DNA from 2 places in the Streptomyces sp. SP18BB07 genome. Region 1 is predicted to be linked to the other one. Evidence: riboswitches for the same ligand, from Rfam matches in the RefSeq annotation. Region 1 holds a riboswitch; the other holds the start of a gene.
The links. Region 1 has a riboswitch for S-adenosylmethionine ahead of PUR53_RS09460 (aminotransferase class V-fold PLP-dependent enzyme). Riboswitches for the same ligand answer to the same signal wherever they lie in the genome.
Positions count from the first base shown of each region.

Region 2: linked by a shared signal. The riboswitch ahead of thrC (threonine synthase) and the one ahead of PUR53_RS09460 (aminotransferase class V-fold PLP-dependent enzyme) in region 1 are both predicted to bind S-adenosylmethionine.

Region 1 covers NZ_JAQYWT010000248.1:8,653-22,828, forward strand. The annotation lists gene PUR53_RS09440 (sensor histidine kinase) at 1-117, shown strand, start outside; gene PUR53_RS09445 (response regulator transcription factor) at 146-820, shown strand; gene PUR53_RS09450 (SLC13 family permease) at 967-2,382, shown strand; gene PUR53_RS09455 (glycerate kinase family protein) at 2,407-3,666, shown strand; gene PUR53_RS09460 (aminotransferase class V-fold PLP-dependent enzyme) at 3,627-4,988, opposite strand; SAM riboswitch class IV at 5,114-5,229, opposite strand; gene trpD (anthranilate phosphoribosyltransferase) at 5,546-6,610, opposite strand; gene qcrB (cytochrome bc1 complex cytochrome b subunit) at 6,738-8,378, opposite strand; gene qcrA (cytochrome bc1 complex Rieske iron-sulfur subunit) at 8,375-9,430, opposite strand; gene qcrC (cytochrome bc1 complex diheme cytochrome c subunit) at 9,427-10,236, opposite strand; gene ctaE (aa3-type cytochrome oxidase subunit III) at 10,335-10,955, opposite strand; gene PUR53_RS09490 (hypothetical protein) at 11,100-11,501, shown strand; gene PUR53_RS09495 (L,D-transpeptidase) at 11,498-12,757, opposite strand; gene PUR53_RS09500 (cytochrome c oxidase subunit 4) at 12,900-13,298, opposite strand; gene ctaD (aa3-type cytochrome oxidase subunit I) at 13,295-14,176, opposite strand, start outside.
Region 2 covers NZ_JAQYWT010000319.1:201,404-215,579, reverse strand. The annotation lists gene PUR53_RS23080 (carbohydrate-binding protein) at 1-929, shown strand, start outside; gene PUR53_RS23075 (1-phosphofructokinase) at 940-1,866, opposite strand; gene nagA (N-acetylglucosamine-6-phosphate deacetylase) at 2,030-3,157, opposite strand; gene PUR53_RS23065 (ROK family protein) at 3,316-4,311, opposite strand; gene PUR53_RS23060 (ABC transporter substrate-binding protein) at 4,546-5,796, shown strand; gene PUR53_RS23055 (DUF3263 domain-containing protein) at 6,054-6,281, shown strand; gene otsB (trehalose-phosphatase) at 6,308-7,168, shown strand; gene PUR53_RS23045 (alpha,alpha-trehalose-phosphate synthase (UDP-forming)) at 7,263-8,675, opposite strand; gene PUR53_RS23040 (glucosyl-3-phosphoglycerate synthase) at 8,964-9,908, opposite strand; SAM riboswitch class I at 10,040-10,196, shown strand; gene thrC (threonine synthase) at 10,214-11,518, shown strand; gene PUR53_RS23030 (ubiquitin-like small modifier protein 1) at 11,637-11,912, shown strand; gene PUR53_RS23025 (cold-shock protein) at 12,375-12,581, shown strand; gene groL (chaperonin GroEL) at 12,923-14,176, shown strand, end outside.

The DNA.
Region 1 (14,176 bases):
CTCGGTCTGTCGATCGTCCGCGCGATCGCCGAGGCCCACGGCGGCCGGGTCCGGCTGCACCCGACCGAGGGCGGCGGCGCGACCTTCGTCCTGGCCCTGGAGGAGGCACGCGCATGAAACCGACGGACACCGAAGGGGCTCTCCCGTGAACCGCATCCTCATCGTCGAGGACGAGGAACGCATCGCCTCGTTCGTGGAGAAGGGCCTGCGCGCGGGCGGCTTCACCACGACCGTGGTCGGCGACGGCGACACGGCCTACGAGTACGCCCTCACCGGCGGCTTCGACCTGATCGTCCTCGACATCGGGCTCCCCGGCCGCGACGGCTTCACCGTCCTGCGCGAGCTGCGCGAGGCCCGGGTGACCGTCCCGGTGATCGTGCTGACCGCCCGCGACTCCGTACGCGACACCGTGGCCGGCCTTGAGGGCGGCGCCGACGACTGGATGACCAAGCCGTTCCGCTTCGAGGAACTGCTCGCCCGGGTCCGCCTCCGGCTGCGCACGGCGGCGCGGGCGCCCGAGGTGACGATGCTGCGCAGCGGCGCACTGACCCTGGACCTGCGGACACGGCGGGCGAGGGCCGGGGACCGTCTGGTGGACCTGACCGCGAGGGAGTTCGTCCTGCTGGAACTGTTCCTGCGCCACCCCGGCCAGGTCCTGTCCCGGGAGCAGATCCTGTCCCACGTATGGGGCTACGACTTCGACCCGGGCTCGAACATCGTGGACGTGTACGTACGGGCCCTGCGCAAGAAGCTCGGGGCAGGGCAACTGGAGACGGTGAGAGGCATGGGCTACCGGCTGCCCGCAGCCGCCGCCCCTTGAGGCCGCAGGCCGCTCAAGGGGCGCGGGGAACTGCGCGACAAGCCCCCACGGGCCCGCAGTCGCCGTACGACCGAACAACCCCCACGTGAAGCTTCCTTCATATACGGCTCATCAAGGGCTCACCGCCAGGCTGAACCCTTCCCTATGTGACCCTGAACCTCCGCCTGGCCACCACCCTCTGCGTAGCCCTCTCCCTCTGCGCCCTGCTGGCCGTCCCCGGCAACTTCCCCGGCCTCGGCGGAGAGGCCCGCCTCACCCTCGCGGTGTTCGCACTGGCGACGGCCGCCTGGATCGGCACCCCCATCGACGACACCTACATCGCTCTCGGCGCGGGGCTCGCCCTCACCGTCACCGGGGTCATCAGCGACGACACCCTCTTCCGCACCCTCGGCGACGACACCGTATGGCTGCTGATCTGCGCGTTCGTCCTGGCGGCGGCGGTGACCCGGACGGGGCTCGCGGGAAGGGCCGCGGCCTTCCTCGTCAGCGGCGCGCGCACCGTACGGCAGCTGACGCACCTGACGACGGCGGCGCTCGTCGTGACCGCGTTCGCCGTGCCCGCCACCTCGGGTCGCGCCGCACTCGCGCTGCCCGTGTTCCTGGCCCTCGCCAAGGCGCTGGCCGACCGGAGACGACTGGTGGTGATGCTCGCGCTGCTGTTCCCGACCGTGATCCTGCTGTCCGCGGTGGCGACCCTGATCGGCGCGGGAGCGCATCTGATCACCGTGTCGGTGCTGTGGGAGGCGACGGGCGACCGGATCGGTTTCACCGAGTGGCTGCTGCTGGGCCTGCCGCTGGCGATCGTGTCGTCCCATCTGGCGGCCGAGGCCGTCCTGTTGACGACGACCCGCCGCGAGGACCGCCGCGGCCCCGTGCGGATCACGGCCGAGGAGATCCAGCGCCACAGCGAGCAGCCGGTGACGGGCCCCTGGTCCCCCGCCGAGTCGCGCTGCGCCCTGCTGCTGGCCACGGTCGTGGTCCTGTGGTGCAGCGAGCCGCTGCACCGGGTGTCCCCGGCCGTGGTCGCGCTGATCGGGGCGGTCGTCGCGTCCTCCCCGGCCCTCGGCACCGTACGGCTGAAGGACGCGCTCAGGACCGTGCCCTGGTCGATGCTGCTCTTCATGGCCGCGACCATGGCGATGGGCGTCGCGCTCAGCGACTCGGGAGCGGCGAAGTGGCTGGTGTCGGGGCTGCCCCCGGGGCTCGCACCGCCGCTCTTCCTGGTCGTGGTCGTGGCGCTGAGCACGGCCGCCCATCTGGTGCTGCAGTCGCGGTCCGCACGGTCGTCGGTGCTGGTCCCGCTGGTGGTCGCGGCGGCCGTGGGTGCCGGGGTCAACCCGGTCGCCGCCGCGCTCGCCTCCACCGCCGCGGCCGGCTTCTGCCACACCCTCCCGGCCTCCGCGAAACCGGTCGCCCTCTTCGCCGACCTCCCCGGCACGCCCACCTACACCCCTCGTGACCTGCTCCGCCTCTCCGCCGTCCTGGCGCCGCTGACCGCCGCCCTGGTCGTGCTCTTCGCGGTCGCCGTGTGGCCGCTGGTGGGCGTCCCGCTCGTCCCGTAACCACTCCCGAGGAGCCCTGAGAACATGTTGAACCGAGTAGCCGTGGCCCCCAGTGGCTTCAAGGAGTCCCTGTCCGCCGAGGCCGCCGCCGAGGCCATCGCGGAAGGTGTCCGCCGGGTGCTGCCCGACGCGGAGGTGGACCTCATCCCCCTGGTGGACGGCGGCGAGGGCACGGCCGCCGCGCTGGCCGCCGCCACCGGGGGCCGTCTGATCCCCCTGCACGCCACGGGCCCGGTCGGCGAACCGGTCGAGACCCACTTCGCCCTGATCGGTGACCACGACCCGGCGACCACGGGGACGGCCGTGGTGGAGATGGCCGCCGTCGCGGGCCTCTCCCTCGTCCCGTCCGCGCTGCGCGACCCCGGCGCGACGACCACGTACGGCGTCGGCGAGCTGATCCGCGCCGCGCTCGACACGGGCGCCCGGCGGATCCTGGTCGGTTGCGGCGATTCCGGTACGTCGGACGGCGGGGCCGGCGCCCTCCAGGCGCTGGGCGCACGACTCCTGGACGCGAACGGCGCCGAACTACCGCCGGGCGGACGGGAGTTGAGCCGCCTGGACCGGCTCGACCCGACCGGGCTCGACCCCCGCCTCGAGGACGTGGAGCTGCTCGTCGCCTGCAACCCGTTCAACGTGCTGTGCGGTGAACGGGGAGTCGCCAGGGTCTTCGGCCCGCAGAAGGGGGCCACACCGGCGCAGGTCGAGGAGTTGTCCACGGCCCTGGAGAACTGGGCGTACGTCCTCACCCGCGACCTGCCCGGCAGCCCGGCCGGCATCGACCTCCGGCACGGCCCCGGCACCGGCGCCTCCGGTGGTCTCGGGGCCGGGCTGGCCGCCCTGGGGGCCCGGCTGCTCCCCCGCTTCGAGGTGCTGCTGGGCCACCTGGACCTCGACGCCCGGCTCGCCCGCGCCGACCTGGTCATCACCGCCGAGGGCGCCCTCGACCACCAGACACCGCGCGGCAAGGTCCCCGCCGAGGTGGCCCGCCGCGCCAAGCTGCACGCCCGCCCGGTCCTCGCCCTCGCGGGCACCCTCGGCGAGGGCGCGCACGAGGTGCCCGGCGTGGACGCGTACACCGGCATCCTGCCCGCGCCGATGGCCCTCGCCGAGGCCATGGTCCGCGCGAGCGAACTCCTCACGGACGCCACGGAACGGGCCCTGCGGATGATCGTGCTGGGCGCGCGGGTGACGGCGGGCGGCCCGACGGCCGGCCACCGAACGGCGGACCGACCGGCTGTCGGTCCTCAGACGGCCGGGACGCAACGCCCGTCCTCCGTGCGGTAGTTCCACTTCGCGCCGTCCCGTACGAGTTCCTTGACCGCGCTCACGAACCGCTCCACGTGCTCGTCGGGCGTGCCCGCGCCGAAGCTCACCCGGATCGCGTTGAGGGACCGCTCGCCGGGCGCGGCCTCGGGGGCTCCGCACTCGCCCTGCGTCTGCGGGTCGCTGCCGAGGAGAGTACGGACGAGGGGGTGGGCGCAGAACAAGCCGTCGCGTACGCCGATGCCGTACTCGGCGGAGAGGGCGGCGGCGAAGTGGGAGCTGTTCCAGCCCTCGACGACGAAGGAGATGACGCCGACGCGCGGGGCGTCGTCCCCGAAGAGCGAGAGGATCCGCACCTCGGCCACCTCGGCGAGCCCGGCGCGCACGGTGTCGATCAGGTGCCGCTCCCGGGCGACCAGCGTGTCGAACCCCGCCTCGGTGAGGGCCTTGCAGGCGGAGGCGATGGAGTAGGCGCCGATGACGTTGGGCGAGCCGGCTTCGTGCCGGGCGGCGGTCTCGTGCCACTCGACGTCCACGCCGCCGTCGGTGCGCCGGGTCACCTTGCGGGAGGCACCGCCGCCGGCGAGGTACGGCTCGGCCGTGGCGAGCCAGTCGGCGCGGCCGGCCAGGACGCCCGAACCGAAGGGCGCGTACAGCTTGTGGCCGGAGAACGCGACCCAGTCGACGTCCAACTCCTGTACGGACAGCGGGTGGTGGGGCGCCAGCTGGGCGGCGTCGAGCACGATCCGCGCGCCGTGCGCGTGCGCGGCGGCGGCCAGCTCACGCACCGGCCAGATCTCGCCGGTGACGTTGGAGGCGCCGGTGACGCAGACCAGCGCCGGCCCGTGCGGGTCGCGTCCCGCGAGCGCGGTCTCCAGCGTGGTGACGGCCTGCTCCGGCGTCCGGGGCGCGTCCAGGTACGTCACCCGCGCGTTCCGCCAGGGCAGCAGCGAGGCGTGGTGCTCGGTCTCGAAGACGAAGACCTGGCAGTCGGCGGGGAGGGCGGCGGCCAGGAGGTTCAGCGAGTCGGTGGTCGACCGGGTGAACACGACCTGGTCCTCGGCCCGGCAGTCGAGGAACTCCGCGACGGTCCTGCGGGCGTTCTCGAAGAGGTCGGTCGACAGCTGGGAGAGGTAGCCGGCGCCGCGGTGGACGCTGCCGTAGTAGGGCGCGTACGCCGCCACGTCGTCCCACACCCGCTGCAGCGCGGGGGCGCTGGCCGCGTAGTCGAGTGCGGCGTAGGTGACTTCGCCGCCGGTGACGAGCGGGACGGTGACATCCCGGCCCAGAACGGGCAGCGGGGCACAAACGGACTGGTCGGCGGCAAGGGTGGAGACAGACATGGGGAACTCCCGTGAGGAGGCATGCGGAAAGGAGGCATGCGGAGGAGGAAAAGAAGAGAAAGGGGTGCGCGGAGGCGGGGCTCGGCGGCCCTATCGCATTCGCTTGCTCACGGAAGACTCCCTCGAAGCCGCGCTTGCCGTAGACCTCGCTGCCTACGGCCCGGTCTTCACCCGGGGCACCCCGCCACGGAAGGAGGGTTGCCGGACAGCCAGCCGGGGCTATGGGCTGTCACTCATGACCTGAGCAGGAACGTACGTGAAGTGATCGGCGTGCCGCAACTCGTGTCCGGATTGCGGGATGAGACGCGTGAGGGGTTGGGGGTGCGTGTTTCGTCGGCGGGGGCGGGTCCGGTGGGGCTTCTCGCGCAGTTCCCCGCGCCCCTAAAAGACCAGGCCCCTGCGGGCCTGAAAGACGAGGGGGCTGTAGGCCTGAAAGGCGAGGGGGCTGCGGGATGAAAGGCGCGGGGCGCAGCCCCGGCTTTTCAGGGGCGCGGGGAACTGCGCGAGAAGCCCCACCGGAGCCGCACCCGACACCTCACCCGCGCCCACCCGACGAACTACCGGTTCGTCGCCGCGACCCACCGCTCGAGAACTCCCCGCGCCGCCCCGGAGTCGATCGACTCGGCCGCGCGCTCCATCCCGCCCCGCAGCTGCTCCGCCAGCGAGGCGGACGTCGGCTCCAACGCCACCAGCGCCGCCGCCGAGTTGAGCAGCACCGCGTCCCGCACAGGACCGGTCTCCCCGCCCAGCAGCCGCCGCGCGACATCCGCGTTGTAGGACGCGTCGGCGCCCCGCAGGGCCTCCACCGGCACCAGCTCCAACCCCACGTCACGCGGGTCGAAGCTCTCCTCGGTCACCTTGCCGTCCCGCACGACCCACACCCGCGACGTCGCCGTGGTCGTCAGCTCGTCCAGCCCGTCGTCGCCGCGGAAGACCAGGGAGGAGTTGCCGCGCTCGGCGAAGACACCGGCCATGATCGGCGCCATGCGGGGGTCGGCCACACCGACCGCCTGGGCCCGCACCCTCGCCGGGTTGGCCAGCGGCCCGAGCGCGTTGAAGACGGTCCTGATGCCCAACTGCCCACGCGCGGCCGCCACATGGCGCAGCGCCGGATGGAACTTCACCGCGAAGCAGAAGGTGATCCCGGCCTCCTCGGCGACCTCGGCCACCCGCTGCGGCGTCAGCTCCAGATTGACGCCCAGCTTCTCCAGCACGTCCGACGCCCCGGACGCCGACGACGCGGCCCGGTTGCCGTGCTTGACGACCTTCGCGCCGGTGCCGGCGACGACGATCGACGACATCGTGGAGATGTTGACCGTCTTGGCGCCGTCCCCGCCCGTCCCGACGATGTCGACGGTCTTCCCGGACACCTCGATCACCTTGGCGTGCTCGTACAGCGCCTCGACGAGACCGGTGATCTCCTCGACGGTCTCCCCCTTGGCCCGCAGGGCCACCACGAACCCGGCGATCTGCGCGTCCGTCGCCTCCCCGCGCATGATCTGGTCCATCGCCCAGAAGGTGGCGCCGGCGTCCTGGTCCTGCCCGGACAGCAGCGCGTTCAGCACGGCGGGCCAGGAACGGCCCGCCGCGGTGTCGCCTCCAGCGGGGGTCACAGCGCTCATAGCCGCTCCTGGGTGTCGTAGCAGAGAAGAACAGAACCCCACCCTATCCAGGTCGGAGCACGGCGAAGGGCCCCCGTCCGAAGATCGGACGGGGGCCCTTCGACCGTGGTGTGGCGAAGCGAAGCGATCAGTGGTGGCCGTGGCCGCTCGTGATCTCCTTGTACTCCTCGACGGTGGGCTTGGCGATCTGGCTGTCCTCGCCGTAGTAGCCCTTGCTCAGCTTGACGCGGACCTTCTGCAGGCGCGACACCTTGCGGGCGACACCGTTCTCGTCGACCGCGGGGCCGATCTCGGCCGGCTTGTACTGCTCGTGCGCCGTGAGCGTGTGCAGCTGCTCCTGGCTGAGCGGCTCGTGGACCTCGATGAACTCACCGTGCGGCAGGCGCTTGATGATGCCGGTCTCGCGACCGTGCAGGATCTTGTCCTTGTCCCGGCGCTGCAGGCCGAGGCAGATGCGCTTGGTGACGATGAACGCGAGGACCGGGGCCACGAAGAACGCGATCCGGACGAACCAGGTGATGGCGTTGATCGACAGGTGGAAGTGGGTCGCCCAGAGGTCGTTTCCACCACCGATCAGCAGGACCATGTACCAGGTGATCCACGCGACACCAAAGGCCGTACGGGTCGGGGCGTTGCGCGGGCGGTCCAGGATGTGGTGCTCGCGCTTGTCGCCGGTGACCCAGGACTCGATGAACGGGTAGACCGCGATCGCGACCAGGACCAGCGGGAAGATCACCAGCGGGATGAACACACCCAGGACGAGCGTGTGACCCCAGAAGTTGATCTCCCAGCCCGGCATGACACGGATCAGACCCTCGGAGAAGCCCATGTACCAGTCGGGCTGGGCGCCGGTGGAGACCTGGTCGGGCCGGTAGGGGCCCATGGTCCAGATCGGGTTGATCGTGGCGACCGCCGAGATGATCGCGATGACGCCGAAGACCAGGAAGAAGAAGCCGCCGGCCTTCGCCATGTACACGGGGAGCAGCGGCATGCCGACGACGTTGTTGTTCGTCTTGCCGGGGCCCGCGTACTGCGTGTGCTTGTGGTAGAAGACCAGGATCAGGTGGGCAACCACCAGGCCGAGCATGATGCCCGGCAGCAGCAGGATGTGGACCGAGTAGAAGCGGGCCACGAAGTCGCCGCCCGGGAACTCCCCGCCGAAGAGGAAGAACGACAGGTACGTGCCGACGATCGGCACGGACAGGACCGCGCCCTCCATGAAGCGGACACCGGTGCCGGAGAGCAGGTCGTCCGGGAGCGAGTAACCGGTGAAGCCGGTGAACATGCCGAGGACGAACAGCAGGAAGCCGAACAGCCAGTTGACCTCACGCGGCTTGCGGAACGCGCCGGTGAAGAACACGCGCATCATGTGCACGAACATGCCGGCGAGGAAGACCAACGCGGCCCAGTGGTGGATCTGCCGGATCAGCAGACCACCGCGCACCTCGAAGGAGATGTGCATGGTCGAGTTGAACGCCTCGGACATCAGCTGGCCCTGCAGCGGGACGTAGCTGCCGTGGTACTCCACCTCGTTCATCGACGGGTGGAAGAACAGCGTCAGGTACACACCCGTGAGGATGATGATGATGAAGCTGTACAGGCAGATCTCGCCCAACATGAACGACCAGTGGTCGGGGAAGATCTTGCGCATGTTGGCCTTGGCCAGGGAGTAGATCCCCAGCCGGCCGTCGGCCCAGTCGGCGACGCGCTCGCCGGCCGGTGCCTTCTCGCGCTTGTCGCGCGAACCGGTGGTGGTTGCAGTACTCATCCGCGCTCCCAGAAGGCAGGACCGACGGGCTCTTCGAAGTCGCCGACCGCTTGGAGGTAGCCGTCTTCGCCGACGGTGATCCTCAGCTGCGGAAGGGCGTGACCCGCGGGGCCGAAGATGACCCGCCCGCCGTCGGCGAGGTCGAAGGTGGACTGGTGGCAGGGGCAGAGCACGTGGTGCGTCTGCTGCTCGTACAGGGAGATCGGGCAGCCCACGTGGGTGCAGATCTTCGAGAACGCCACGATGCCCTCGTGGGCCCACTCCAGCTCGCGCTTGTCCTTGATGTCGTCCGGCTGGATCCGGACGATCATCAGGGCGTCCTTGGCGATGTTCTTCTGGAAGTCGTGGTCGTGCTCGTCCAGGCCTTCCGGCATGGCGAAGGTCAGCGACCCGACCGCGACGTCCGAGGGGCGCAGCGGCTCGTTGGTGTTCATGTTGACGAGCTTCTTGCCCTTGGCCCACGTGGTGTGCCGCAGCTTGGTGCCGGGCGCGGGGCCGAGGCCGCCGAGCAGGAAGACACCGGAGAGCGGGAACAGGGTCAGCGCGCCGAACATCGTGTTGCGGATCAGCTTGCGGCGGCCGAGCGCGGACTCCTTGGCACCCTGCGCGAAGTCGGCAAGGACCTTCGCCTTGACCTCGGGCGAGGCCTCGATCGGGTGACGCTCGTCGGCGACCTCCACGTCCGACATCAGCGTGCGGGCCCAGTGGACCGCGCCGGCGCCGATGCAGAACAGCGACAGGCCCAGCGTCATGCCCAGCGCGAAGTTCAGCGCGCTGATGTGACCGATCGGCCAGACGTAGATCGACTTGTCGACGTCGATCACCAGGTACGAGGCGATGAAGGCGACGGTGGCCAGCATCGACACCGTGAACAGCAGGGCGACCGTGCGCTCGGACCGCTTGGCGGCCCGCTCGTCGATGTCCTGGACCCGGTGCTCGTGGGGCGGCAGGCCGGGGTCCGCGAAGGGGTTCTCCTCGTCCGCGACCTTCACCGCGCCATGCGCGTCCTGCTCGGTGGGCAGGTTCTCTTCTGGAATCTCTTGGCTACTCATGACTTCTTGGCCTTTGCGGTCCGAGCGGCGACCCAGACGGCGACGGCGATCAGCGCGCCGAGCCCGAACACCCAGCCGAAGAGGCCTTCGCTGACCGGGCCGAGCCCGCCGAGGCTGAGGCCACCGGGCTCCACGGTGTCGTCGCTGTTGACCGCGTCGAGGTACGCGATGATGTCCTTCTTGTTCTCCTCCGACAGCGTGGTGTCGGGGAAGGACGGCATGTTCTGCGGGCCCGTCTGCATGGCCTCGTAGATGTGCTTCGGGTCGACACCCTCAAGGGACGGCGCGTACTTGCCCTCGGACAGCGCACCACCCTTGCCGGTGAAGTTGTGGCACTGAGCGCAGTTGGTCCGGAACAGTTCGCCGCCCTCGGCGATGTCCGCGCCCTCGGGGTTGTACTCGGTCTCGGTCGGGATCTCCGGGCCGGCGCCCAGGGAGGCGATGTACGCCGCGAGCTGGTCGATCTCGGCCTGCGAGTAGACGACCGGCTTCTTCGGGATCTGCGCGCCCGGCTGCTGGGCCGGCATACGGCCGGTGCCGACCTGGAAGTCGACGGCCGCCGCGCCCACACCCACCAGGGACGGACCGTCGGACGTGCCCTGACCGCCGGTGCCGTGGCAACTCGCGCAGCCGACGGCGTAGAGCTTCTTGCCCTCCTCGATGGTGAGGGTCTGCGCGGTTTCTTCGGCCACCGCCTTGTCCGCGGGCGCGAAGGCGGTGTACAGCCCCGCGCAGGCCGCCAGCGCGATGGTTAGGACGACGAGCGCCGCCAGCGGATGGCGTCGTCGTGCGGAGAGCTTTTTCACGGATTACCCCGGTGTCAGGATCTTCTGCGTCGGTGCTTCTGGAAGGGTCGTTCTCGGTGCGAGGCGGGCGTACGGTCCGCCCGGCTCGGCCGACCGATCTACTTGATCATGTAGATCGTGGCGAAGAGGCCGATCCAGACGACATCGACGAAGTGCCAGTAGTAGGACACGACGATGGCCGCGGTCGCCTGCTCGTGGGTGAACCTCTTGGCCGCGTAGGTGCGTCCGAGGACCAGCAGGAAGGCGATGAGACCGCCCGTCACGTGCAGGCCGTGGAAGCCGGTGGTCAGGTAGAAGACCGAGCCGTACGGGTCGGACGAGAGCGACAGGCCCTCGTGCTTGACCAGCTCGGTGTACTCGAAGACCTGACCGCCGATGAAGATCGCACCCATCACGAACGTGACGATGAACCACATCCGGAGCTTCTTCACGTCCCCGCGCTCGGCGGCGAACACGCCGAGCTGGCAGGTGAGGGAGGAGAGCACCAGGATCGTGGTGTTCGTCGCCGAGAACGGGAAGTTCAGGGTGTCGGCCTTCTCCGACCAGAACTCCGGACCGGTCACCGATCGCAGGGTGAAGTACATCGCGAAGAGGGCCGCGAAGAACATCAGCTCGGAACTCAACCAGATGATGGTTCCGACGCTGGTGAGGTTCGGCCGGTTGACCGACGGGTGCGCGTGCCCGGTTTCTACTGTCGTTGCTGTCGCCACGACCGACATTATGTCGGTCGCTTATCCAGCCCTCACTCCGGGGGGTGCCGTTCGGAGTGTTGCTCCCTTCGGTACCGGTGCTGACGTGGGGTTCGAGGGAGTAGCATCCGCGCATCGGGCCTGTCCTTAAGACGCTGACGTCACGGAGGAACAATGCAGCCGACCGCCACGGTGCTGGTCTACAGCGACGACTCCAACACCCGCGAACAAGTCCGGCTGGCGACGGGACGCCGTCCGGCACCGGACGTTCCCCAGGTGGAGTTCGTGGAGTGCGCGACCCCCGCCGCCGTCATCAAGGAGCTGGACAAGGGCGGGATCGACGTCTGTGTCCTCGACGGCGAGGCCGTGCCCATGGGGGGCATGGGGGTGTGCCGGCAGATCAAGGACGAGATCTTTGAGTGCCCGCCCGCGCTGGTGCTGATCGGGCGGCCGCAGGACGCGTGGCTCGCGACATGGAGCCGGGCGGACGCGGCGGTGACCCTGCCGGTGGAGCCGGTGGAGTTCGCGGCGGCCCTGGCCTCCCTGCTCCGCAGCAGGCAGGCGCTGAGCGCCTAGACGGACTCCGGCCTCAGGCGAGCCTGTACCTGGGGCCCGGGGACTTCCTTCGTGCCGCCCACCAGGGCGCTGCCCTCGCGCCAGTTCTTCCAGTCGAGGTTCCAGTCGCCGTAGCCGTTGCCGAAGGGGGCCATGGTGTCGCCGGCGGAGTTGACGACCTCGACGATGTCGCCCTCGTTGATGGTGTCGTAGAACCACTGGGCGTTGGCCATGCTCATGCCGGTGCAGCCGTGGCTGACGTTGGCGTACCCCTGGGAGCCGGTGGACCAGGGGGCGGCGTGGACGTACTCGCCGCTGTTGGTGACCCTGACGGAGTGGTGCACGGTCAGGTCGTAGAAGTCCGACGCACCTATGCTGGCGCTGGTCATACGAACGGTACCTTCCTTGGCCAGCACCACTTTGACCCCGTTGCGGGTGTCGTAGCCGGGCATGCCGGTGGTCACCGGTATCTGCTTGATGACCTCGTCGTTCTTGTAGACGGTCATCTGGTGCGAGGCCGCGTCCGTGACGGCGACTATCTTCGCGCCGGTGGTCAGCTCGAGGGGCTCGGCCTTCCCGCCCCAGAGCCGGTCGCCTATCTTCAGGCCCTCCAGGTTGCTGTGCACCCGGATGGTGGCCTCGGCGGGCCAGTACTCCTTGGGCCGGTAGTGCAGCTTCTTGTCGTCCACCCAGTGCCAGGCGCCCTCCGCGGCGGGGGTGGAGTCCACCTTGAGCGCCCGTTCGACGACGGACCGGGCGGCCTTGTCCTTGACCGGTCGGCTGAGCTCGGCGGTGACGGGCTGGCCGACGCCGTACCTGCCCTCCTTCGGTCCGAAGGTGACGTTCAGGCGCTTCTTGGTGAGCGGGCGGCCGGTGTCGAAGGCGACGGTCTCGCGGCCGGGCGCTCCGTCCTCGTCCTCGGTGCTCACATGGACCGTGTAGCGGGCGTTGGCGGCGAGCGGTGAGGTGGAGTGCCAGCGATGCCCGTCGGCGGAGAGTTCGCCCGCCACATAGCGTCCTGCGGCGTCCACGGCGGTGACGTCGGTGATGCGTCCGTCGTCCTCGGCGGTGACTTCCAGCGGCTTGTCCGGGTCGGCCTTCTTGCCGTCGCCGGTGGGGGTGTTGAAGGAGACGTGGTCGGCCGCGTCGTAGGGCGTGCCGGAGAGGGGGTGGCCACCGGAACCGCAGGCGGCGACGCCCACTCCCAGGGAGACCACCAGCAGGGCGCAGCCTATGACCGTTCGGTTGGCGCCCTTGCGAAGTTCTGGAGTGCTCATGGGTTCAACGTAGGAACGGCCGTCGGGTGCGGCGCGTCGGGTGAGCCGTGTGGGCTACGCACCGCGTGGCGAAAGGGGGAAGCCCGGACCTCCTGTCGGAGTGTCCGGGCTTCCGTGCGCGCGGTGCGTGCTAGGGGCGCCGCTACTGGTTCTGGTTCTCGCCGCGGTAGTACTCGAAGACCCAGCCCCACAGGCCGATCAGGATGATCGGGGTGGAGAAGTACAGCAGCCACCAGCCGAAGACGACGCCCATGAAGGCGAGCGCGCCACCCACGCCAAGGGCGAGGGGCTGCCAGCTGTGCGGGCTGAAGAAGCCCAGCTCACCGGCGTCGTCCGCGACGTCGGCCTCCTTGTCGTCCTGCGCGCCCACGTCGACCCGCCGGGCCGTGAAGGCCAGGTAGTAGCCGACCATGATGCACAGGCCGAAGGCCAGGAAGAGCGCCGTGGTGCCGGCCGGCTCCTTCGACCACACGCCGTAGACGATCGCCATGGCGAGGACGAAGACGCTCAGCCAGATGAACATCTTGCCTTGGACCTTCACTTGCCGGCCTCCTTGCCGCTGGTCGCGAGCTCGTTGGCCGCCGGGCCACCGTGCGCGAGCTGTTCGAGCGCGGCGATCTCCGGGTGGTGCAGGTCGAACGCCGGGGATTCACTGCGGATCCGCGGCAGGGTGAGGAAGTTGTGCCGCGGCGGCGGGCAGGAGGTCGCCCACTCCAGGGAGCGGCCGTAGCCCCACGGGTCGTCGACGCCGACGGGCTTGCCGTACTTGGCGGTCTTCCACACGTTGTAGAGGAACGGCAGGATCGACAGGCCGAGCACGAACGAGGCGATCGTGGAGATCGTGTTCAGCGCGGTGAACCCGTCGGCCGCGAGGTAGTCCGCGTACCGGCGCGGCATGCCCTCGGCGCCCAGCCAGTGCTGGACGAGGAAGGTGCCGTGGAAGCCGATGAACAGCGTCCAGAAGGTGATCTTGCCGAGGCGCTCGTCGAGCATCTTGCCCGTCATCTTCGGCCACCAGAAGTGGAAGCCGGAGAACATCGCGAACACCACGGTGCCGAAGACGACGTAGTGGAAGTGCGCCACCACGAAGTACGAGTCGGAGACGTGGAAGTCCATCGGGGGCGAGGCCAGGATGACGCCGGTCAGACCACCGAAGGTGAAGGTGATCAGGAAGCCGGTGGCCCAGAGCATCGGTGTCTCGAAGGACAGCGAGCCCTTCCACATCGTTCCGATCCAGTTGAAGAACTTCACGCCCGTCGGTACGGCGATGAGGAACGTCATGAAGGAGAAGAACGGCAGGAGCACGCCGCCGGTGACGTACATGTGGTGCGCCCACACCGTGACCGAGAGGCCGGCGATCGCGATGGTCGCGCCGATCAGGCCCATGTAGCCGAACATCGGCTTGCGGGAGAAGACCGG
Region 2 (14,176 bases), on a different contig from region 1:
CCGACGGACAGGCCCGAGGAGCCCAGCCGCCCAGCGCGAGCTACGGCTACCCGAACGCGGTCAACCGGGCGCGTCCGGTCGGCGAGCGGCAGTACGGGCAGCAGACCCAGCAGGCCCCGCAGGCCGCCACCGCGCAGTACGGGCAGGTCCCGCAGCAGGGATACGGCCAGCCGCAGGGCGCCCCCGGCCAGCCGAACGCGCACTATCAGGCCCCCGAGAGCTTCTCCGGCGGTGCCCAGACGACGCGTCAGCAGGCCTACGGCAACGGCGGGGGCGGCGGCCGGGGCCGTGGCCCCAACACCAAGGGCCTCCTCATCGGCGCGATCGCCGTGGTGGCCGCCGTGGTGATCGGCATCAGCGTCGCCATGCTCGGCGGCGACGACTCCGACAACGCCTCGGGCAACGACACCGGCGCCTCCACCGGCCCCACCACCGAGGAGAGCGCCGACCCCAGCCCGACGGCGAGCAAGTCCAAGGACGCCGAGACCGCGGAACTCCCCAAGGCCGAGGCCAAGACCCTCCTCCTCGGCGGCAACGCGGCCATCGCCTCCGACGTCCCCGGCGCGAAGTCGGAGGGCGGGTTCTATGTGGGGAACTTCAACTCGGTGGGTTCGTCGGTGACGTGGAAGACGGAGGACGTCCCGAAGAGCGATTCCTACCGGCTGTACGTCGTCTACGGCGTGCCCGGCAAGGACGCCAACGCCACGCTCACGGTCAACGGCAAGGCCCAGAGCCGCCCGCTCAACCTGAAGAACTTCTCGAATGCCCCGGAGGGCGACTACGAGAAGGGCTGGACCTACAGCTGGTCCGCCGTGCAGCTCAACAAGGGCACCAACGAGATCAAGATCTCGTGCGAGCAGGGCAACTCCTGCGACGTCAACATCGACCAGCTGTACCTGACCGGCAAGAACGAGGAAGGCGGAAGCTGAGCGCCTTCGCTCACGCCGCCGTGACCTCTCCCGTCACCGTCACCTGGTCCACCAGTTCCTCGTACGTCTGACGGTCGAACTCGCCTGCCGCCGGGGCCAGTACGGTCGCTGCCGACAGGGCGACCGCGCGGGCCAGGCGGGCGGGCCAGGGGAGGCGGTCGACCAGGCCCGACAGCAGGCCGGCCACCGCCGAGTCGCCCGCTCCGGTCGGGTTGCCGCGCAGGCGGCGCGGAGGGGTGGCGCGCCACAGGCCTTCGGGGGTGTGGGCGAGCAGACCGTCGGGGCCGAGCGAGGCGACGACCGCCTGCGCGCCGCGGCGGCGGGCGTCCCGGGTCGCGCGGGACGGCTCGTGGGAGCCGGTGAGTTCGGCCAGTTCGTCGGCGTTCGGCTTCACCAGGTCGGGCCGGGCCGCCACTCCGCGGCGCAACGGCTCGCCGCCGGTGTCCAGCAGGACCGGCACGGACAGCGTGCGGGCCGTACGGACCAGGCCCGCGTACGCCCCCACCGGCACCCCCGGCGGCAGACTGCCGCACAGGGCCACCACCGAGGCGGAGCGCAGCAGATCGATGTACGTCTCCTGGAAAGCGGACCACTCGGCGGGTGTGATGAGCGGGCCCGGTTCGTTGAGCTGAGTCGTGTCACCACTCGCGTCGGCCACGGCGATCGTCCGACGTGTCGCACCCTCCACCGGAACCAGCGCGTCCACGAGGCCCGGTGTGTGCGTGAGCCGGTCCTGCACGGCCCGGCCGGTCGCGCCGCCGACGAAACCGGTGACCGTCACCTCGTGGCCGAGCGCCGCCAGCACCCGGGCCACGTTCAGGCCCTTGCCGCCGGGCCGTTCGGTCACATCGGTCACCCGGTGCGTGGTGTGGGGCCTGAGGTCCCGTACGCGATAGGTGAGGTCGAGAGCGGTGTTCAGTGTGACCGTGAGGATCACCTGGGCCTACCCCCTTGGTGCTGGTGAGCGCGCCTGCCGAGTAACAGGGTGCGCTCGTCCGGACGCGGTTGCGGAGGCTCGATCATGCCAAAAGAGCGGCGGTCGGCCCAGCCCCCCCGGGACAACCGCCGCACTCTTCGCTCTCCGTCAACAACCGGACTGATCAGCCCAGTTGGGGATCGACCACCCACTCGCCCTTGCGCAGGACGCCCTTGACGTCGAAGTCCGCGTCGAGGAGGACGAGATCGGCGTCCTTGCCGGGGTCCAGGGAGCCGACGCGGTCGTAGAGGCCGAGGAGTTTCGCCGGGTTGGCGGACAGGGCGGCGACGGCGTCCTCGACGGGGATGCGGTCGACGGTGACGGCCCGTTTGAAGGCGCGGTCCTGGGTGAGGGTCGAGCCCGCGATCGAGCCGCCCTCCACCAGACGGGCCACCCCGTCCACGACCTCGACCGCCAGCGGACCGAGTGTGTAGAGGCCGTCGCCGAAGCCGGCCGCGTCCATGGCGTCGGTGATGAACGCGACCCGGTCGGGGCCCGCGTGACGGAACGCCAGCTGGAGGGCGGCGGGGTGGAGATGGGTGCCGTCGTTGATCAGCTCGACGGTGATCCGCTCGTCCTCCAGGAGCGCGGCGATCGGGCCGGGCTCGCGGTGGCCGAGCGGTGGCATCGCGTTGAAGAGGTGGGTGGCCACGGTCGCGCCCGCGTCGATGGCCTGAACCGTCTGCTCGTACGTCGCGTCCGTGTGTCCGATCGCCGCGATGACGCCGTGTTCGGCGAGCAGGCGTACGGAGTCGAGGCCGCCGGGGAGTTCGGTGGCGAGGGTGACCATCGTGGCCCGGCCGCGCGCCGCGTCGATCAGCTTGCGGACCTCCGCCGGGTCGGGGTCGCGCAGCAGTTCCTGCGAGTGGGCGCCCTTGCGGCAGGGGGAGATGAAGGGGCCCTCGAAGTGGATGCCGGCGATGTCGCCCTGCTCGGCGAATTCGGAGAGGAGGCCGGCGCGGTGGGCGAGGCCGTCCATGTCGTCGGTGACCGTGGAGGCGACGAGGGTGGTGGTGCCGTGGAGGCGGTGGGTGTGGATGCCGCGCAGGACGTCGTCGACGGTGCCGGAGGTGAAGGAGGCTCCGCCGCCGCCGTGGTTGTGGAGGTCGATGAAGCCGGGGACCACCCAGTGGCCGCGGACGTCGATGGTGTGGGAGTTCTCGGGGAAGTTGGCGGTGATCTTGGTGCCGTCGATGGTGAGACGGGCGTTTTTCACTGTGCCGGTGGGGAGGACGACGTTGGCGCCATCCAGGACGTAGGGATGCGCTTTGTGTGGCGACTGCGGGTGTGCGGGGGCTGGTCGGCCAGTTCCCCGCGCCCCTGACGGGGCGCTGTCGGAACCGGTGACAGGATGCGCGGTCCCTGATGGGGCGCTGCTGTTGGACCCGGTGTGGGAAAAGGCGGGGGCCATCAGGGGGTTACCTCCGAAGGGTCCGTGGGGGTCGTGGGGGTCGTGGGGGTGATGAGGTCCCAGGCCATCAGGCCGGCGCCGAGGCTGCCTGCTGTGTCGCCCAGGGCCGCGGGGACGATGGTGGGGATCTTCTGGAAGGTCACCCGGTGTTCCACGGCGGTGCGGAGAGGGTCGAACAGGGTGTCGCCGGCCTCCGCCAGGCCGCCGCCGATGATGAGGGTGCGCGGGTCGAGGAGGGTGAGGGCGGTGACGAGTCCGTCGGCGAGGGCGTCGACGGCGTGCTGCCAGACGGCGCCCGCGCGCGGGTCGCCCGACTCGACGGCCTTGGCGCAGTCCGCCGCGTCGGCCTCGGGTGCCCCGGAGGCCTCCGCCCAGGCCTGGCTGACGGCCGCCGCCGAGGCGTACCGCTCCAGACAGCCGTACTGCCCGCAGGGGCACGGGATCCCCCCGGGGCGTACGACGATGTGGCCGATCTCGCCCGCGAAGCCGTGGGCGCCCGCCTCCACCCGGCCGTCGACGCCGATCGCGCCGGCGATGCCGGTGCCGAGCGCCACGAAGAGATAGCGGTCCGCGCCCCGGCCCGCGCCCACGCGCCCCTCCGCGAGCCCCCCGGTGCGCACGTCGTGGCCGAGGGCGACCGGGACGCCGCCGAGGCGCTCGGCGAGGAGCGCGCGCAGCGGGACGTCACGCCAGCCGAGGTTGGCGGCGTAGACGGCGGTGCCCCGCTCGGAGTCGACGATGCCGGGCACGGCGACCCCGGCGGCGATCGCGGGTTGGCCGAAGTGCCGCTCGCCGTACGCGCGCAGCTCGGCGGCGAAGTCGAGGATCGACGCGACGACGGCCTCCGGCCCGCGCTCGCGACCGGTCGCCAGGCGCGCCTGGTGCAGCAGGACGGGGGCGCCGGCGGGTGTTCCGCCGCTGGGCCCGGTGCCTGCCCCGATCAGTGCGGCCTTCATCCCGGTGCCGCCCACATCGAGGGCGATGACATGTCTCACGGAGGACAGTGTGGCCCTTCGACCCGCGAGAGGTCTAGTCCACTCACATGGTCTAGACCTCATGGGGAGAGTGGTGTAGACCTTATGGAGAGTTCGGGAAGTTGAGTGATCAACGCCTTGGAGCGCGGAGCCGGTGACTCAGGCTGGTCCACGCGGGGCAAGCGCGATGTGTTTGGGGCAGTACGAGTGCGACAGCGGCAGCGGCGGACGAAGAGCGGCGTCAGGAACAGCGGGATGGCGGCACTGTCCGCGCTGGGGCTGATGGCGACGCTTGCGGGGTGCGGTGCCTCGGCGGCCGACGGCCCCGGCGTCACCCTGAAGCTGGTCGCCGCCGACTACGGCGACTCCAAGGCCAACAGCTCCCGGAAGTACTGGGACGCGGTCGTGAAGGCGTACGAGAAGAAGACCCCGGGCGTCACGGTCGACGTCACCGTCCACTCCTGGAACGACGTCGACCGCAAGGTCAGGGAGATGGTCGCCGCCGATGAAGCGCCCGACCTGGCGCAGGCCGGCACCTACGCGGACTACGCCGCCGCCGACCGGCTCTACGAGGTGGACGACCTGCTCTCCATCCCCGTCCAGGCCGGTTTCCTCCCCCAGCTTGCCGACGCGGGCAAGGTGCGGCGCGTCGCGTACGGGATGCCGTTCGCCGCGTCGACCCGTGTCCTCTTCTACAACAAGAAGCTCTTTGCCGAGGCGGGCCTCGACGGCGCCCCGCGCAGCTGGAGCGAGCTGGCGGCCGACGCCGCGGCCCTCGACGCGGCCGGTGTCGAGACCCCGTACGCGCTGCCGCTCGGGCCCGAGGAGGCCCAGGCCGAGACGATGCAGTGGCTGCTCAGCGGCGGCGCCGGCTACACCGACAACGTCGGCACCTACCGGATCGACTCCGACGACAACGTCCGGACCTTCACCTGGCTCAAGGACAAGCTGGTCGACAAGGGGCTCACCGGGCCGACCGCGCCGGCGGAGCTCAACCGGGCCGACGCGTTCGCGGCGTTCGCGCGGGGGGAGGTGGGGATGCTCAACGGGCACCCCAGCCTGATGCGGATGGCCGCCGACGAGGGGGTCGACTACGGGACGGCCGCCATGCCGGGGTACGACGGGCGGAAGCACGCGACCATGGGGGTCGCCGACTGGATGATGGCCTTCAAGCAGAACGGCCACGGGGAGGAGATCGGTGACTTCCTCGACTTCGTCTACAGCGACGAGAACGTGCTCGACTTCTCCCGGGAGTACGACCTGCTGCCGGTGACCGCGTCCGCGTCCGAGGCGATGGCGGCGGGCACGGACGACGACGCGGACCTCGGGCCGTTCCTCGACGCGCTTCCCGACGCCGCGTTGCCGCCCGTGGGCAAGACGTCCTGGGCGGATGTCAGCGCGGCGGTCAAGGAGCAGATCGGGCGGGCGGTGCGGCCGGGGGTGAAGCCGGGGGTTGTGCTGGAGCAACTGCAGCAGACGGCGACTGTGGCGGATCGGGAGGGATAGGGTGCGGCTGGGGGGAGGGCGCCTAGTAGCTCGGGGTGCGGGTGCGTTGGCGGGTGCGGCTCCGGTGGGGCTTCTCGCGCAGTTCCCCGCGCCCCTGAAAGACCAGGCCCTGCGAGCCTGAAAAGCACGGGGCGGAGCCCCTGCTTTTCAGGGGCGCGGGGAACTGCGCGAGAAGCCCCACCGGGCCCGCAGTCGCCGTCGCACCCGAACCCCGAGCTACTGGGCGCCCTGTCACACCCTTCCGTTACCGTCGTGCCATGGACGTGCTCGAGCCTCGTGAACAGGCCATCCTCGCCGTGGAGCGGCAGGGGTGGGAGGGGCCGGGGGCCAAGGAGCGGGCCATAAGGGAGCGGCTCGGCATCGCGCCCGTGCGGTACTACCAGCTGCTCAACGCCCTGCTGGACGACCCCCGCGCCCTCGCCCACGACCCGGTCACCGTCAACCGGCTGCGAAGGGTCAGAGAGGCCCGCCGCGAGGAGCGATGACGGACAGGACGGATAGGGTCGACCCCATGGGCAGCCACAAGGACGCAGAGAACCCCCGGGCCACCTTGCCGACACCCGTGACCTCCGCCGGGCGGGACGCACTGGCAGCGATCCTCGACCGACCCGGCCGTACGGTGATCGCCCTCGACTTCGACGGCACCCTCGCCCCCATCGTCCCCGACCCCGAACAGGCCCGCGCCCACCCCGACGCGCTCGCCGCGCTCGCCGCGCTCGCCCCCAAGGTCGCCTCCGTCGCCGTGGTGACCGGCCGCCCCGCGAGCGTCGCCGTCCGCCACGGCGGCTTCGCCGGCGTCCCCGGTCTGGAACACCTCGTCGTCCTCGGCCACTACGGCGCCGAACGCTGGGACGCCGCCACCGGCACCGTCAGCGCTCCCGCCCCGCACCCCGGTGTCGCCGCGGTCCGCGCGGAGCTGCCCGGCCTGCTGGACGGCCTCGGCGCCCGGGACGGCGCCTGGATCGAGGAGAAGGGCCGCGCGGTCGCCGTCCACACCCGCCGTGCCACCGACCCCCAGGCCGCCTTCGAGGCCCTGCGCACGCCCCTGACCGACCTCGCCGCGCGCCACGGTCTCATCGTCGAACCCGGCCGGCTGGTCCTCGAACTCCGCCCTCCGGGCATGGACAAGGGCGTAGCTCTGCGCGACCACCTCACGGAGACCGCCGCCGAGTCCGTCCTCTATGCCGGCGACGACCTCGGCGACCTCCCCGCCTTCGCCACCGTCGAGAAACTCCGCGCCGAGGGCACGCCGGGCCTGCTGGTCTGCAGCGGCAGCACGGAGGTCACCGAAGTGTCGGAGCGGGCGGACCTGGTGGTCGACGGCCCGGCAGGCGTCGTACGCCTGCTCGCGGCCATCGCCGAGCAGGTGTAGGGCAGGGGGCGCAGCCCCTGCCCTACAGGGGCGCGGGGAACTGCGCGAGCAACCACGACGGACCCGCACTCGCCAACGAACCCGAACACCCGAGCTACTGGGCGCCCTCCAACGCCTCCAGCTGATCCAGGAACCACCGCGTGGGCGGCAACGCGGTCGCCGCCCCCGCGAGCCGCTTCGTCCGTTCCGCCCGCTCAGCCGCCGGCAGGGACAACGCCTCGTGCAGGGCGGCCGCCGTACCCACCACGTCGTACGGGTTCACCACCAACGAGTCGTCGCCCAGTTCCTCGTACGCCCCGGCCTCCCGCGACAGCACCAGCGCGCACCCCTCGTCGGAGACGACCGGCACCTCCTTGGCGACGAGGTTCATGCCGTCCCGGATGGGGTTCACCAGGGCCACGTCGGCGAGCCGGTACGCCGCGAGGGAGCGGGCGAAGTCGTCCTTGAGGTGGAGGACGACCGGGGTCCAACCCGGCGTCCCGTACCGCTCGTTGATGTCGTCCGCGACCCGCTGGACCTCGGCCATGTAGTCCCGGTACACCGCGAGGTCCTGCCGCGACGGGTAGGCGAGGGCGAGGTGCACGACGCGCTCGCGCCAGGTCGGCCGGTCGTCGAGGAGCTGCCGGTAGGCGTGCAGGCCGCGCACGATGTTCTTGGAGAGTTCCGTGCGGTCGACGCGGACGATCGCACGGCGCGGGGTGCCGTCGGGGGCCGTACCGATCTGCTCCCGCAGCGCGGTCATGCGGTCGTCGACGTCCGCCTCGTGGGCGCGGGCCCGCAGGAAGTCCGCGTCGGCGCCCAGGCCGTGCACGCCGATCCGGGTGCCGGACGCGGCGTCGGGGCCGAGGACGGCGCGGGCGCACTCGGTGAACGCGTCCGCCCACCGCCGGGTGAGGAACGCGGCCCGGTCGGCGCCGAGGATGCCGTCGAGGACCTGCGCGGCGATGTCGTCGGGGAGCAGCCGGAAGTAGTCGACGGGCGCCCACGGGGTGTGGGAGAAGTGGCCGATCCGCAGGTCGGGGCGGAGTTCGCGGAGCATCCGGGGGACCAGGGTCAGGTGGTAGTCCTGCACGAGCACGGCCGCGCCGTCCGCCGCCTCCTGCGCGAGCGCCTCGGCGAAGGCGCGGTTGTACGTCTCGTACGACGCCCACTGGCGCCGGAACTCCGCGTCGAAGGACGGTTCCAGCGGGGTCTGGTAGAGCATGTGGTGCACGAACCACAGCGTGGAGTTGGCGACGCCGTTGTACGCGTCGTGGTGCACGTCGGCGGGGATGTCGAGCATGCGGACGCCGGGCTCGCCGACACCGCGGCGTACGGCCTCGCGGTCGCCGTCGCCGAGGGCGGAGCAGACCCAGACGGCGCCTGCCTCCGAGTCGATCGCGGAGAGCCCCGAGACGAGGCCGCCGCCGCCGCGCTTCGCTGTGAGGGCGCCGGATTCGTCCTCCGTGTACGTGATGGGGCCGCGGTTGGAGGCGACGAGGATCCGCGCGCTGTGCGTCGATGCCATACGGCACAACCTAGCCAAGGGCTCCGCCGGTCAAACGTGGGGTGCGGCCGTGTACCGGGCGCCTGATGGGGTGGGGGGTGCGGATGCGTCGGCGGGTGCGGCCCGGTGGGGCGTCTCGCGCAGTTCCCCGCGCCCCTGAAAGACCAGGCCCCTGCGGGCCTGAAAGACCACGGCCCTGCGGGCCTGAAAAGCACGGGGCGCAGCCCCGGCTTTTCAGGGGCGCGGGGAACTGCGCGATCAGCCCCCACCTACCCGCACCCGGCGACGAAACAGGCACCCCCCACCCCCTCACGCCGCCTTTCGCTGCACGTACTCCTCGATCTGCACCATCGGCGGCCTCTCCTCCAGGTCCACCGAATACGTGCGCGGCTCGAACCCCTCCCGCCCCCGCTCGAACTGCGTCAGCACCGGCCGGATCAGGTGCCCCCGCGCCAGCCGCAGCTGAGCCGTGCGGTAGATCGCCGCGGACATACGGCCCAGCGCCGCCCCGTCCTGGTGGCGGTGTTTGCGGACGCCCACGTCGACCTGGGCCAGCGCGTCGAGGCCGACCAGGTGGAGCGCGTCGACCAGCATGCCCAGCTCGATGCCGTAGCCCACCGGGAACGGCAGCCGCTCCAGGAGCGAGCGCCGTGCCGCGTACTCGCCGCCGAGCGGCTGGACGAAGCCGGCCAGCTGGGGCCAGTGCATGTTGAGGAGGGGGCGGGCCATGAGTTCGGTCACACGGCCGCCCTGCCCGGCGGCCGAGCCAAGGGGCCGGTCGTACATCGCCTTGACGAGGTCGACACCGGGATCGGTGAGCAGCGGGCCGACGATCCCGGAGACGAAGTCCGACGAGAACTCCCTGAGGTCCGCGTCGATGAAGCAGACGATGTCGCCGGACGTCACCATCAGCGACCGCCACAGCACCTCGCCCTTGCCGGGCACGGCCGGGATACGGGGCAGGATCGCGTCGCGGTGGACGACCCGCGCCCCGGCGGCGGCCGCGACCTGCGAGGTCCGGTCCGTCGAGCCGGAGTCGACGACCACGATCTCGTCGACGAGCGGGACCTGCCGCATGAGGTCATGGCGGATGATCGCGACGATGTCGCCGACCGTCTCCTCCTCGTTCAGCGCGGGCAGGACGACGCTGACCGTCTGTCCCGTGGCTCGTTTCGCGGCCATGATCCGGTGGAGCGGGCGGTCGGCCATGGACCAGGAGCGGGTGTTCAGCCAGCGCTCGACTTCCTTCAGCACAGTGCGCGGCTCCTCTGCGTTCATCTCGCGGTTCGGACGGCTCTCTCAACTGTCCTGGCCTTCGGTTACAGTCTTGGACAACGCTGGTGACCATCGCATGTCGCGGCTCGTCGGCGTATACAACCAAATACCGCTCATCCAGAGGGGCAGAGGGATACGGCCCGATGAAGCCCCGGCAACCCTCCAGCCGGTCTCGTAGTGATCACTGTCGATCGCGTCGCGAGGCTCCCGGCTAGGGAAGGTGCCAAATCCGTCTCACGGCGAAGTGCGTCGTGAGGAAGATGAGGAGAAAGGGCCTCGCCTCCATGGCTGCGCAGACTGTTGCAAGCACCACCGAATCCTCCGCCTCCACGGGTTCCACGGTAGACCTCGGCCCCGCCGCCGCGCTGAGCTGTCGTGAGTGCGGTCACCGCGTCCCCCTCGGACCGGTCTTCGCCTGCGAGGAGTGTTTCGGGCCCCTCGAGATCGCGTACGACTACTCCGCCTACGAGACGGAGGAGCTGCGGAAGACGATCGAGTCCGGGCCCGCGAACATCTGGCGTTACGCGCCCCTGCTGCCCGTTCCGGCCGACGTCGCCGACAAGCCGAACATCAACCCCGGCTGGACCCAGCTCGTCAAGGCCGACAACCTGGCCGCCGCGCTCGGTGTCGACGCCGGCAAGCTCTTCGTCAAGGACGACTCCGGCAACCCGACGCACTCCTTCAAGGACCGCGTCGTCGCCCAGGCCCTGGAGGCGGCCCGCGCCTTCGGCTTCACCACCCTCTCCTGCTCCTCCACGGGCAACCTGGCCGGTGCCGTCGGCGCCGCCGCCGCCCGCGCCGGCTTCCGGTCCTGTGTGTTCATCCCGCACGACCTGGAGCAGGGCAAGGTCGTCATGGCCGCGGTGTACGGCGGCGAGCTCGTCGGCATCGAGGGCAACTACGACGACGTGAACCGCTTCTGCTCCGAGCTGATCGGCGACCCGGCCGGCGAGGGCTGGGGCTTCGTGAACGTCAACCTGCGGCCGTACTACGCGGAGGGCTCCAAGACCCTCGCGTACGAGATCTGCGAGCAGCTCGGCTGGCGGCTCCCGGACCAGCTGGTCGTGCCGATCGCCTCCGGGTCGCAGCTCACGAAGATCGACAAGGGGCTGCAGGAGCTGATCAAGCTCGGGCTCGTCGAGGACAAGCCGTACAAGATCTTCGGTGCGCAGGCCGAGGGGTGCTCGCCGGTGTCGGTGGCCTTCAAGGCCGGGCACGACGTGGTGCGCCCCCAGAAGCCGAACACCATCGCCAAGTCGCTCGCGATCGGCAACCCGGCGGACGGGCCGTATGTGCTGGACATCGCGCGGCGGACCGGTGGGGCCGTGGAGGACGTCACGGACGAGCAGGTCGTCGAGGCGATCAAGCTGCTCGCGCGGACCGAGGGGATCTTCGCGGAGACCGCCGGTGGGGTGACCGTGGGTGTGACGAAGAAGCTGATCGAGGACGGGCTGCTGGACCCGACGCTCACCACGGTCGTGCTCAACACCGGTGACGGTCTCAAGACGCTGGACGCGGTGGCCGGTACCGGGCTGACCGCGACCATTCGGCCCAGCCTTGATTCGTTCCGTGAGGCCGGTCTTGTGTAAGGGCTGGTAGTCGTTCGTCTGCGGGGCTGTGGGGGCTGGTCGCGCCCGCGCGGCGGTAGCCGCATATCCAGTACAGCCCCGCGCCCCTTAAAAGCATCAGCTGACCGGAGGTCCCATCGTGAGCGTCAACGTCCGCATCCCCACCATCCTTCGCACCTACACCGGTGGGCAGGCCGAGGTGAGTGCCGAGGGTGCCACCCTCGGGGAGGTCATCGCCGATCTGGAGAAGAACCACAACGGGATCGCCGCCCGGGTTCTGGACGACCAGGGCAAGTTGCGGCGGTTCGTGAATGTGTACGTGAATGACGACGATGTCCGGTTCGAGCAGGGGCTGGAGACGGCCACGCCGGACGGTGCGGGTGTGTCGATCATTCCCGCGGTCGCCGGTGGCTGACCGCCGCTCCGTACCGGTCGGTAGTAACCGTCGGTAACTTCGATTACCGAGAGTTCATCGAATTGCCCCCTCCGTGAGAGAAGCGGAGGGGGCAATTCTCTATGGTTGAGCACTGTAGAGTTGGGGAACCCGGTCCGATCACCGTAGTGATTCCTTGCCGGGCGCATATGTGATCGCGCCGCACGCCCTATATGAAGTAGCCAAAGTGGGCATGCCTTTTGCGCATTTCGTTCCCTTTGTGGGGCCCGACTTGCCCTGAATTCGGGCGAATTGTTCGTACATTCCCGACCGGTCGTGTCCAGAATTCTCGTCCGATTGACCTGTTGCAGAGGGCAGTTGGACAGATACATTCGGCCGCGGTCGACGCGTTCCGGCGCACACCCCCAACCGTTGGGGGGTGAGGTCTGACCCGGATCCGCGAAGTGCGGATCTGTGCAAGGGCCAGTAATAGGGGAGTTAGGCATGGCTCAGGGCACCGTCAAGTGGTTCAACGCGGAGAAGGGGTACGGCTTCATCGCGGTCGACGGTGGTGCGGATGTATTCGTCCACTACAGCGCGATCCAGATGGACGGTTACCGCACCCTGGAAGAGGGCCAGCGGGTCGAGTTCGAGATCTCGCAGGGTCAGAAGGGGCCGCAGGCGGACATGGTCCGACTCGCGGCCGGCTGAAGTAACGCGCCGGGTTCCACGCAGCGACGTTCTTCGTTCTTCATAGGAGGGCTCGCACCCCGCACCGGGGTGCGAGCCCTCTTGTGTGCCCGGCCGGAGGGCTGCCGACGGGGGCGCGCGGGTGCGTTCACCTGCGGATCATCGAGAGCCGCTTGCACTCGACCATGCCGAGTGCTAATCATTGGCGTTAGCACTCTGAAGGTGAGAGTGACAACGAAGGACCGGGTCGGTGAGGCCCGCAGGCCGGGTGGGGCAAGGAACCACGAGGCAGGCGAGCCGTCCGTCGCGGGCGCGGGCGCGGTCCGAAGGAATCACCCCCAGTCCTGGAGGGACCACTTCACATGGCCAAGATCATCGCGTTCGACGAGGAGGCGCGGCGCGGCCTCGAGCGCGGCATGAACCAGCTCGCGGACGCCGTCAAGGTGACGCTCGGCCCCAAGGGCCGGAACGTCGTCCTCGAGAAGAAGTGGGGCGCCCCCACGATCACCAACGATGGTGTCTCCATCGCCAAGGAGATCGAGCTCGAGGACCCGTACGAGAAGATCGGCGCCGAGCTGGTCAAGGAAGTCGCCAAGAAGACGGACGACGTCGCCGGTGACGGTACGACCACCGCGACCGTTCTCGCCCAGGCCCTGGTCAGGGAAGGCCTGCGCAACGTAGCCGCCGGCGCCAACCCGATGGCCCTCAAGCGCGGCATCGAGAAGGCCGTCGAGGCCGTCTCCGGTGCGCTGCTCGACCAGGCCAAGGAGGTCGAGACCAAGGAGCAGATCGCCTCCACCGCCTCCATCTCCGCCGCCGACACCCAGATCGGCGAGCTCATCGCCGAGGCCATGGACAAGGTCGGCAAGGAAGGCGTCATCACCGTCGAGGAGTCGCAGACCTTCGGTCTGGAGCTCGAGCTCACCGAGGGCATGCGCTTCGACAAGGGCTACATCTCGGCGTACTTCGCGACCGACATGGAGCGCATGGAGGCGGTCCTGGAGGACCCCTACATCCTCATCGCCAACTCCAAGGTCACCAACGTCAAGGACCTGCTCCCGCTCCTGGAGAAGGTCATGCAGGGCGGCAAGCCGCTGCTGATCATCGCCGAGGACGTCGAGGGCGAGGCCCTGTCGACCCTGGTCGTCAACAAGATCCGTGGCACCTTCAAGTCCGTCGCCGTCAAGGCCCCGGGCTTCGGTGACCGCCGCAAGGCCATGCTCGGCGACATCGCCATCCTCACGGGCGGCGAGGTCATCTCCGAGGAGGTCGGCCTCAAGCTGGAGAACGCGACCCTGGACCTCCTGGGCCGCGCCCGCAAGGTCGTCATCACCAAGGACGAGACCACCATCGTCGACGGTGCCGGTGACACCGACCAGGTCCAGGGCCGGGTCAACCAGATCCGCGCCGAGATCGAGAACAGCGACTCGGACTACGACCGCGAGAAGCTCCAGGAGCGCCTGGCGAAGCTCGCGGGCGGCGTGGCCGTCATCAAGGCCGGTGCCGCGACCGAGGTGGAGCTCAAGGAGCGCAAGCACCGCATCGAGGACGCCGTTCGCAACGCGAAGGCGGCCGTCGAGGAGGGCATCGTCGCCGGTGGTGGCGTGGCCCTGCTC